DNA from 4 places in the Marinomonas pontica genome. Region 4 is predicted to be linked to each of the others. Evidence: predicted binding sites of a transcription regulator. Region 4 holds the regulator's gene; each other region holds the start of a gene.

Region 1 (2,208 bases), 1.6 Mb from region 4:
CTGACCATTGGGTAAAAGAGGGTTTTTAGAATGGCTTCTGGAATGCCCGGGCCGTTATCGACAATGCTGATTTTGCACACTAAACGATGGCGTTTTGAGCCAATGGTGAATTGACGCAAAGCCCGCGTCACCATGTGAATGGTTTTGTGGTGATTGCCGGTGTCTTCCATGAGTGCTTGCATGGCGTTGCGTGTCACATTCAACAGCGCTTGGATCAATTGCGACTCGTCGCCAATGAGGTCTGGAATACTTGGGTCATAATCTCGAATGAGTTGGATTTGATTGTCTGTCTCAACTGAGATCAGTTGTCTAACGCGTTCTATGACCTTGTGTATGTTGAGAGGTTTGTTCTTCGGTAGTTGTCTCGGCCCTAACAAACGGTCAACAAGATCACGTAACCGATCGGACTCTTCAATGATCACCTGTGTGTAATCGTTTAGTGCTTCATCGGTAAACGCTCGGCTGATAAGTTGCGCGGCGCCGCGAATACCGCCAAGTGGGTTTTTGATTTCATGAGCCAAGCCGCGCACCAGTTCTTTGCTGCTTTCGTGGTTCGCGATGATTTCATCTTCTTGTGAGATACGCTTCATGCGATCGCGTGGATACAGCTCAATGATTAAGCTTTCCGTATCATTGGACGTGCCCATGACTGGTGTGACCGTGTAGTCGCAAAAGAGCTTTTTGTTGTTACTGCACTCTATTTCCGCTTCGCGCTTAGTAAAAGGGTGGCCAGACTCGATAGCGGCATGCAAGGCTTGAATGCTGTCTTCGTCTTCACGAAAGGCGGCGTTAATGTCACTGCCATAAATTCGACGGCGGCTGACCGCCAGCAACATTTCGGCTGCAGGATTCAGATATTCGATCTCAAGCTGGTCATTCAGTTGAACAATAGCCGTAGATAAATGGTCGATTAATAAACTATACACAGACAGTGCCTCTCTATTGACTCCTGCTTTTATGGTTTCCTTTTATAACAACTGCAAAAAGCGAACCAACATTGGGCAGCCTAGAATGGCTTGTTTATTAAGGTTTTTGCGTTTGTCAGGAAAACATTATGCACTGTTTTTGTGCGCTATGGTGTTGATGTTTTTTTTAGTGCAAAAAAAAGCCCCGATCTGTGTCGGGGCTTTTTGTGAATTACTTAGCGAATATTGCTATTACACGCTGTAGTAAAGTTCGAACTCAAGTGGGTGAGTTGTCATAGATACGCGACGAGCTTCACCAGTCTTAAGGTCGATGTAAGCATCGATCATGTCGTCAGAGAAAACGCCACCTTGAGTTAAGAATGCGCGGTCTTCATCTAGGCACTTAAGCGCTTCTTCTAGGCTGCCAGCAACCTGAGGAATGGCCAACGCTTCTTCAGCTGGTAGGTCGTATAGATCTTTATCCGCTGCATCGCCAGGGTGAATCTTGTTTTTGATACCGTCAATACCTGCCATCAACATAGCTGCGAATGCCAAGTATGGGTTAGCGGTTGGATCAGGGAAACGAGCTTCAATACGCTTGCCTTTAGGGCTTGCAACGTATGGGATACGGATAGAAGCAGAACGGTTACGTGCAGAATATGCAAGCATAACAGGTGCTTCGAAGTGAGGTACAAGACGCTTGTAAGAGTTAGTTGAAGCGTTAGTGAACGCGTTCAATGCTTTAGCGTGCTTGATGATACCGCCGATGTAGTAAAGCGCCATTTCAGATAGACCGGCATATTGGTCACCTGCGAATTGGTTTTCGCCGTTTTTCCAGAAAGACTGGTGAACGTGCATACCAGAACCGTTGTCACCAACGATTGGTTTAGGCATGAAGGTCGCTGTTTTTCCGTAAGCGTGCGCTACGTTGTGTACGCAGTACTTAAGGATTTGAACTTCGTCGGCTTTTTTAACTAGAGTGTTAAATTTAACGCCGATTTCGTTCTGACCCGCTGTTGCTACTTCGTGGTGATGAACTTCGATCACAAGACCCATAGTCTCCATCGCGCCACACATTGCAGCACGTAGGTCGTGATGAGAGTCTACTGGTGGAACTGGGAAGTAACCGCCTTTAACGAAAGGACGGTGGCCCATGTTGCCGCCTTCGAATTTCTTGTTAGAAGACCAAGCCGCTTCTTCAGAGTTGATCTCTACAGAACAACCTGACATGTCTGTTTTCCATTTAACATCATCAAAGATGAAGAACTCTGGCTCTGGGCCAAAGAACGCAGTGTCGCCAAGA
Region 2 (2,208 bases), 720 kb from region 4:
AAACATCAGCCATCGCAGTGGTATCAGTGTGCGCCTTGCAATCACTGACAATCACCAGTTCACACTTTTCCAGCGCGCGTCGAACTTGAGCCGTATCTGGTAAGCTCACCATTGGGTTGGTGGACATAATCCACACCACTTTCACTTTACCCTCTTCCATCGCTTGGAATAAATCTACGGCTTTTAAGCCATTTTCCGTTGCCATATTGGGCGCTTGCCAAAAGCGCTGCACCAACTCTTGTGCGCCCGGTGTCGCGAAATCCATGTGCGCCGCCAATTGATTCGCCAAACCGCCCACTTCACGTCCACCCATCGCATTGGGTTGTCCAGTAATTGAAAAAGGCCCTGCGCCCTCCACCCCAATTCGACCTGTCGCCAAATGACAATTGATGATCGCGTTGCATTTATCCACGCCAGATGAGGATTGATTTACTCCTTGAGAATAAAACGTCACTGTCTTCGGCGTATCATTCCACCAGCCTACAAGACGATTAAGATCCTGTTCGCTGACGCCACAAAAGGCGGCCGCAGAGGACAACGTGGGGGTTGAAGATTTGGCTTGAGCGAATGCCTCGTCAAATCCATTTGTGTGATTGGCGATAAAACCCTCATCCAAAATACCCGCTTGAGCAGAACACTTTAATAAGTAAGAAAACACCGCGGCGTCACTGCCCGGCTTAATCGCCAAATGCATATCGGCAATATCGCAGGTCGCCGTTTCTCGTGGGTCAATCACCACGATTTTCATCTCAGGGCGCTGTTTTTTCGCGGCCGCTATACGTTGATATAAAATCGGGTGTGTCCACGCCGCGTTTGAACCAACCATAATCAACAGATCACAGCGCTCTAAATCTTCATAGTTACAAGGCACAGTGTCCGAACCAAAAGCCCGCTTGTAACCAACGACAGCGGACGCCATACACAAACGTGAGTTTGTATCCACGTTCGCCGTACCAATAAAACCTTTGGCGAGCTTGTTCGCCACATAATAATCTTCCGTTAAAATTTGGCCTGAAAGATAAAAAGCAAACGCATCAGGACCATGATCTTTCACAACCTGAGCAATTTTATCCGCAACCGTCTCTACTGCTTCATTCCACGATACAGCCTGCCCTGCCACCATGGGTGTTAATAAGCGATCATCCGAACGCAGGGTTTGAGCAAGACTGCTGCCTTTTACGCATAAGCGACCAAAATTAGCAGGGTGCTCCAGATCTCCAGATACAGGCGGAACAATGTCGTCTACTGAGTGTGGAATCGTGACATTAACGCCACACCCAACACCACAATATGGACAAGTTGTTTTTTTGCTGGTTGCCGTCATGGGTCTTCCTCACGCTGCTCACTTTGTTGAAAACAAAAAAAGGCCCAATCACTTTTCTTAGAAAAGTGATTGGGCCTCGTTGCCTTTTGTAATATCTGACTGCTTTATGTGTAAGCCATCGTCGGTTTACGGTGCATCAGTACTCTATACAAAGCAATAAGCAGGCCAAGTTCTAGAAAAAAGGCATTTCCCGCTAACGCCTGCTCTTACTATAGATTCGATGCCACAGTCGGCTCGCCGTATTCACACACAAAAATCAATAACGCACTTAAACAGTGCAAAAAAACCACCAAACGCACTGTTTTAAAGTGAAGCAATATACACACTGCCCCCTTCGAGCTTGGCCTGCCAATGAGGCACACTGAGCTCTTCTTCTAGACACTGCCCCGTCGACAAAACGAAATGCTGTTTATAAAGCGGACTTGCTACAACCCACTCTCCTTGAAGATGTGCAATCAAACCACGCGACAAAACATTTGCTTTACCAACAGGGTCCCAGTTTCCAAGAGCAAAAACCTTGTTGTCCGATTCTGGCACATAAAAAAGCGCCACCTGCTCGCCATTAACCATGGCTGCAACACCGGCATCCACAACCAAATCACTCTGCTTACACACTAATTTCCACGGCATCGTCATCGTATTAACCCACCTTTGCGATTAATTGCTGTTTTTCTAGGTCCGTTGCAGGGCGCATTTGATTGCGCTCTTCCACAAACACTACGTTGCTGTCTTCACCGTCGTAATTCACAAATTGGCGAAAGGTTTTCAACGCTTCTTGGTCTTCTAGTGTGGTTTTCCATTCGCATTGGAAGGTATCAACCACATGCTGCATACGCGCTTCCAACTCGGCACACAGGCCTAGTTTATCGTGAATAACCACGTCT
Region 3 (2,208 bases), 730 kb from region 4:
GACTCTTTGTGTTTGATCTTCTTAAATCTGATCATCACCTTTCAGGCCGATTTTGAAGCGTTTCAAATAGTCATTCGGGTATTTTCCGTCATACAAAACGCCATCGATGAAGTCACTTTGAGGTGGTTTGAATCCATCTTCTTTGTCAAAGTCAGGGAATTCAGACGCCATCATGATGCCATCTTCGATCAATGAATTAGCCGCTTGCGCATAGATGTCAGGACGGTAAACTTCTTTAGCGATATTCATGAACCATTCGTCAGACTTAGGTTCCGCAATCTGCCCCCAACGACGCATTTGCGTTAGGTACCAGATGGCATCGCTGTAATACGGGTAAGTCGCGTGGTGACGGAAGAAGACGTTGAAATCAGGAATCTCGCGCTTGTCACCTTTTTCGTATTCAAATGTCCCCGTCATACTGTTGGCGATAACATCGTAATCGGCACCAACGTATTGGCTGCGTGAAAGGATTTTCACAGCCTCTGGACGGTTAGCGTTATTGTTATCATCCAACCATTTCGCAGCACGGATCATCGCTTTCACCACACGAATATGTGTGTTTGGATACTGCTCCGCCCAATCACTGCTCACACCAAATACTTTTTCTGGGTTGTTCTTCCAGATTTCATAATCGGTAATCACTGGCACGCCAATACCTTTAAATACGGCTTGTTGGTTCCATGGTTCACCCACGCAGTAACCAGAAATAGTGCCGGCCTCCATGGTGGCTGGCATTTGTGGTGGCGGCGTTACAGACAACAGAGCATCTGCATTGATTTGGCCACTGGTATCGCCTCGTGCTGGCGCGTAGTAGCCAGGATTGATTCCACCTGCAGCAAGCCAATAACGTAATTCATAGTTGTGAGTGGAAACTGGGAAAACCATGCCCATTTGGAATGGCTTGCCCTGCGCTTTATAACCATCAATGACCGGCTTTAGAGCACTTGCACTAATAGGATGAACTGGCTTTCCATCGGGGCCATTTGGAATGTTTTTCTTCATTTCATCCCAAACATCGTTTGATACAGTTATGCCGTTCCCGTTCAAATCCATGCTAAACGCCGTCACAATGTGTGCTTTGGTACCGTAGCCGATGGTGGCGCCCAATGGCTGTCCCGCCAGCATGTGAGCACCGTCTAATTGCCCATCAATGACTCGATCCAACAGCACTTTCCAATTTGCTTGAGCTTCTAACGTGACGTACAAGCCTTCATCTTCGAAGTAGCCTTTTTCATAGGCCACCGCCAATGGCGCCATGTCTGTTAACTTTATAAAGCCAAATTTCAACTCTTCTTTTTCCGGATAACCAAGCTCTGCATGAGCAATGCCAGACAAAAGAACAGAGCCGACCAACACAGACGCACGGACTTTCTGTACTGCCATTGCAGTCACAGGCAGGGGAATTACGGCTTTCAAAAATCTAAGGTTCATCGTCATACTCCGCTTCTAAAGACAGGTTTAAAAAGTAGAAAAACAAAAAAGGCGCATGCAATCACAACAAAATGTGTTCACAGGCGCCTTTGCCATTCAAAGAAAATCCTACATTGGATATTCAGTAATGTGGGTGACAATTCAGCATCGTTGCTAATTTCACCAAAATTTTTTAGCTAACTCTTTTTCAATGTATTTAATAAAGCACGCAACGTGCCAACATAATTAACCATATGATTTATATAATATTTATATATTTAACACCGCCACGAATGACGTATGAGCCCGCTGGAAAACCTTTTTTCGCCCAATCATTACGCACAACGCACTAAAACATGACATGTTCAAATACCACTCACTCAAAACGATCAAACCCTTTTAATATGCCTTCTGGGTGCAAACGGATCTTTCCTGAAGCAACAGAGGAAAGCCAAGTGGACTCTTCTTTTGCAGATAATCGCCACTCTGATGCCTGATTCCTTTGCGCTAAGCCCAGCGCCTCATAAAACAAGTCCTTACGATAAACTTGCTCCGCCAAATCGTTCAGCGACGTGACATGATCCAGTTGATGCCAACGATGCATCTGCGCCATGATCCATAATGCATAACTTGGAAGCGGCTTATTAATATCACTGCCTGAAAATCGCTGATAGGCGTCCATTGGCCAATCGAACTGCCCCTTAGGCTTTACCGATCCGAAACCATAGACCAGCTGCTCAACCGTGCAATTTAAATAATCAGATTGGCTTAAAATATTAAGCAGCTCTGTCTGATTCG
Region 4 (2,208 bases):
ATGGCTACATCATTGCTTCTGGTGACGCGAGTACGGTCATCAACAATGAACAGGTAAAAAAGGTCTATTTAGGCGACGACTTCCGCCTGTAACCCCTTATCATTGCTGTAGAAAGGGAGTAGTATGCACAACTCGTTCCAATTCATTCAAACAAAAAGAGTTGCTCTATGAAGCAGTCTTTGCAATTAAAACTCGGTCAACAGCTGACCATGACGCCTCAACTGCAACAAGCCATTCGCTTGCTGCAGCTTTCTACGTTGGATTTAAAGCAAGAAATCCATGAATTTTTAGAGTCCAATCCACTTCTTGAGCTCGATGACGAAGAACATACGAACAGTGATACTCAAGCAAGCATCGAATCCAAAATTGCAACAGAAACACCAATAGAAACAAACAGCGAAGAAGCGCGTTTAGAATCTGAGTGGACAGAAAGCATCCCAGAAGAGTTATCAATAGACAGTAACTGGGATGACACTTACCAAAGTTCTGCTGCCGTTAGCGACAGCAATAGCTTTGAAAGTGAAAGCGATTTTGAAAGCCGTAACGCACCCGCTGAAAGCATCCAAGACCACCTTATTTGGCAATTGAATCTGACCCATATGTCGGACAGAGACATTGAAATTGCTTACGCGATTATTGAGTGTGTGCAGCCTGATGGGTATTTAAGCATTACACCCGAGGACATTTGCGAATCACTCAGTACAGAGCTAGAAGAGCTGGAAATTGACGAAGTTATTGCTGTGCAGCACCGACTTCAGCGCTTCGACCCTGTTGGCGTTTGCTCTATCGATTTACGAGATTGCTTACTTGTTCAATTGGAAGCCTTTCACAGCCATCCATTATTCAAAAGCACTTACAATTTAATCGATCATTACCTACCACTTTTAGGCAATCGTGATTTCGCTCAGCTGAGCCGAAAGACAAAACTAAAAGACGAAGCGTTAAAAGAAGTTATTCATTTAATTCAACAGCTAAACCCCAGACCTGGCTCAGTTATTGACGCTGATGACACAGACTATGTCATCCCTGATGTGTCCGTCAAAAAACGCAATGATGTCTGGCAAGTAGAGCTAAACAACGACGCTCTCCCCCCCATAAAAATCAACGAAACGTATTCTGCAATGGCGAGTACAGCCACCACAACGGAAGATGCGACTTACATAAAAACATCGCTTCAAGAAGCCAAGTGGTTCATGAAAAGCCTTCAAAGCCGAAACGAAACGTTGTTAAAAGTGGCCAGCTGCATCGTTAGTAGACAAATAGATTTCTTTGAACTGGGTGAAGAAGCCATGAAACCCATGGTACTTCACGATGTGGCCGAAGAAGTGGGAATGCATGAATCGACCATTTCAAGGGTGACAACTCAGAAATACATGCACACCCCAAAAGGCATTTTTGAACTAAAATACTTTTTCTCAAGCCATGTAAACACAGCATCAGGTGGAGAGTGTTCCTCTACCGCCATTCGCGCCATGATCAAAAAGCTTGTTTCAGACGAACCGGCGAAAAAACCATTAAGCGACAATAAACTCGCTGCCATTTTGGCAGACCAAGGCATACAGGTTGCCAGACGAACGGTAGCCAAATATCGTGAGGCGATGAATATCCCTCCTTCCAATGAACGAAAACGACTGATCTAAACGGAAACCATTTTATCATGTCATTGAAATCATTATTAAAAGCAGACCTAGTTCTTGCTAAACAAGATATCGTTAGTAAAAAACGCGTTTTAGAAAGCATTGCCGAAGTCGCTTCAAATCGTCTACATTGCAACAACGAAGCTGTCTACGATGCCTTACTTGGCCGTGAAAAACTCGGAAGCACAGGTATTGGCAATGGCATAGCGATTCCCCATTGTCGACTAGAGTCAGCCAATCACACTGCCATCGTCGTGATGTCACTGCAAACGCCAGTCGACTTCGATGCCATCGACAAAAGAGCGGTTGATCTGATCTTTGCGCTTATCGTTCCTCCTCATGAATGCGACCAACACCTTGCTACTCTGGCGCAAATTGCCGAATTAGCACAGTCTTCAGAGGCGCTAGACAAATTGCGAACTGCAAACAATAACGAAGAGTTATTTACTATTTTTAACACACTAATATAGGTACGGCGTATGCAGGAAGAGTCTATCGTCATAATAAATAAGCTGGGCTTGCATGCTCGTGCCGCCGGCAAACTCATCGAAACCACTACACGCTTTTCTTG

The links. The regulator sigma-54, encoded in region 4, starts transcription at its own class of promoters, with help from an activator protein. The targets are predictions, from matches to a motif close to TGGCACNNNNNTTGCTNT.
Region 1: the regulator sigma-54 is predicted to act here: its motif matches at 977-994, upstream of glnL (nitrogen regulation protein NR(II)).
Region 2: the regulator sigma-54 is predicted to act here: its motif matches at 1,475-1,492, upstream of AABA11_RS10200 (nitrate reductase).
Region 3: the regulator sigma-54 is predicted to act here: its motif matches at 1,633-1,650, upstream of AABA11_RS10230 (CmpA/NrtA family ABC transporter substrate-binding protein).

What each region holds. Positions count from the first base shown of each region.
Region 1 is NZ_AP027271.1:3,036,194-3,038,401, reverse strand. Features, by position in the region: gene glnL (nitrogen regulation protein NR(II)) at 1-926, opposite strand, end outside; gene glnA (glutamate--ammonia ligase) at 1,158-2,208, opposite strand, start outside.
Region 2 is NZ_AP027271.1:2,164,589-2,166,796, forward strand. Features, by position in the region: gene AABA11_RS10200 (nitrate reductase) at 1-1,324, opposite strand, end outside; gene nirD (nitrite reductase small subunit NirD) at 1,628-1,960, opposite strand; gene nirB (nitrite reductase large subunit NirB) at 1,965-2,208, opposite strand, start outside.
Region 3 is NZ_AP027271.1:2,172,362-2,174,569, forward strand. Features, by position in the region: gene AABA11_RS10230 (CmpA/NrtA family ABC transporter substrate-binding protein) at 22-1,431, opposite strand; gene AABA11_RS10235 (CmpA/NrtA family ABC transporter substrate-binding protein) at 1,787-2,208, opposite strand, start outside.
Region 4 is NZ_AP027271.1:1,446,879-1,449,086, reverse strand. Features, by position in the region: gene lptB (LPS export ABC transporter ATP-binding protein) at 1-92, shown strand, start outside; gene AABA11_RS06740 (RNA polymerase factor sigma-54) at 168-1,640, shown strand; gene ptsN (PTS IIA-like nitrogen regulatory protein PtsN) at 1,658-2,107, shown strand; gene AABA11_RS06730 (HPr family phosphocarrier protein) at 2,117-2,208, shown strand, end outside.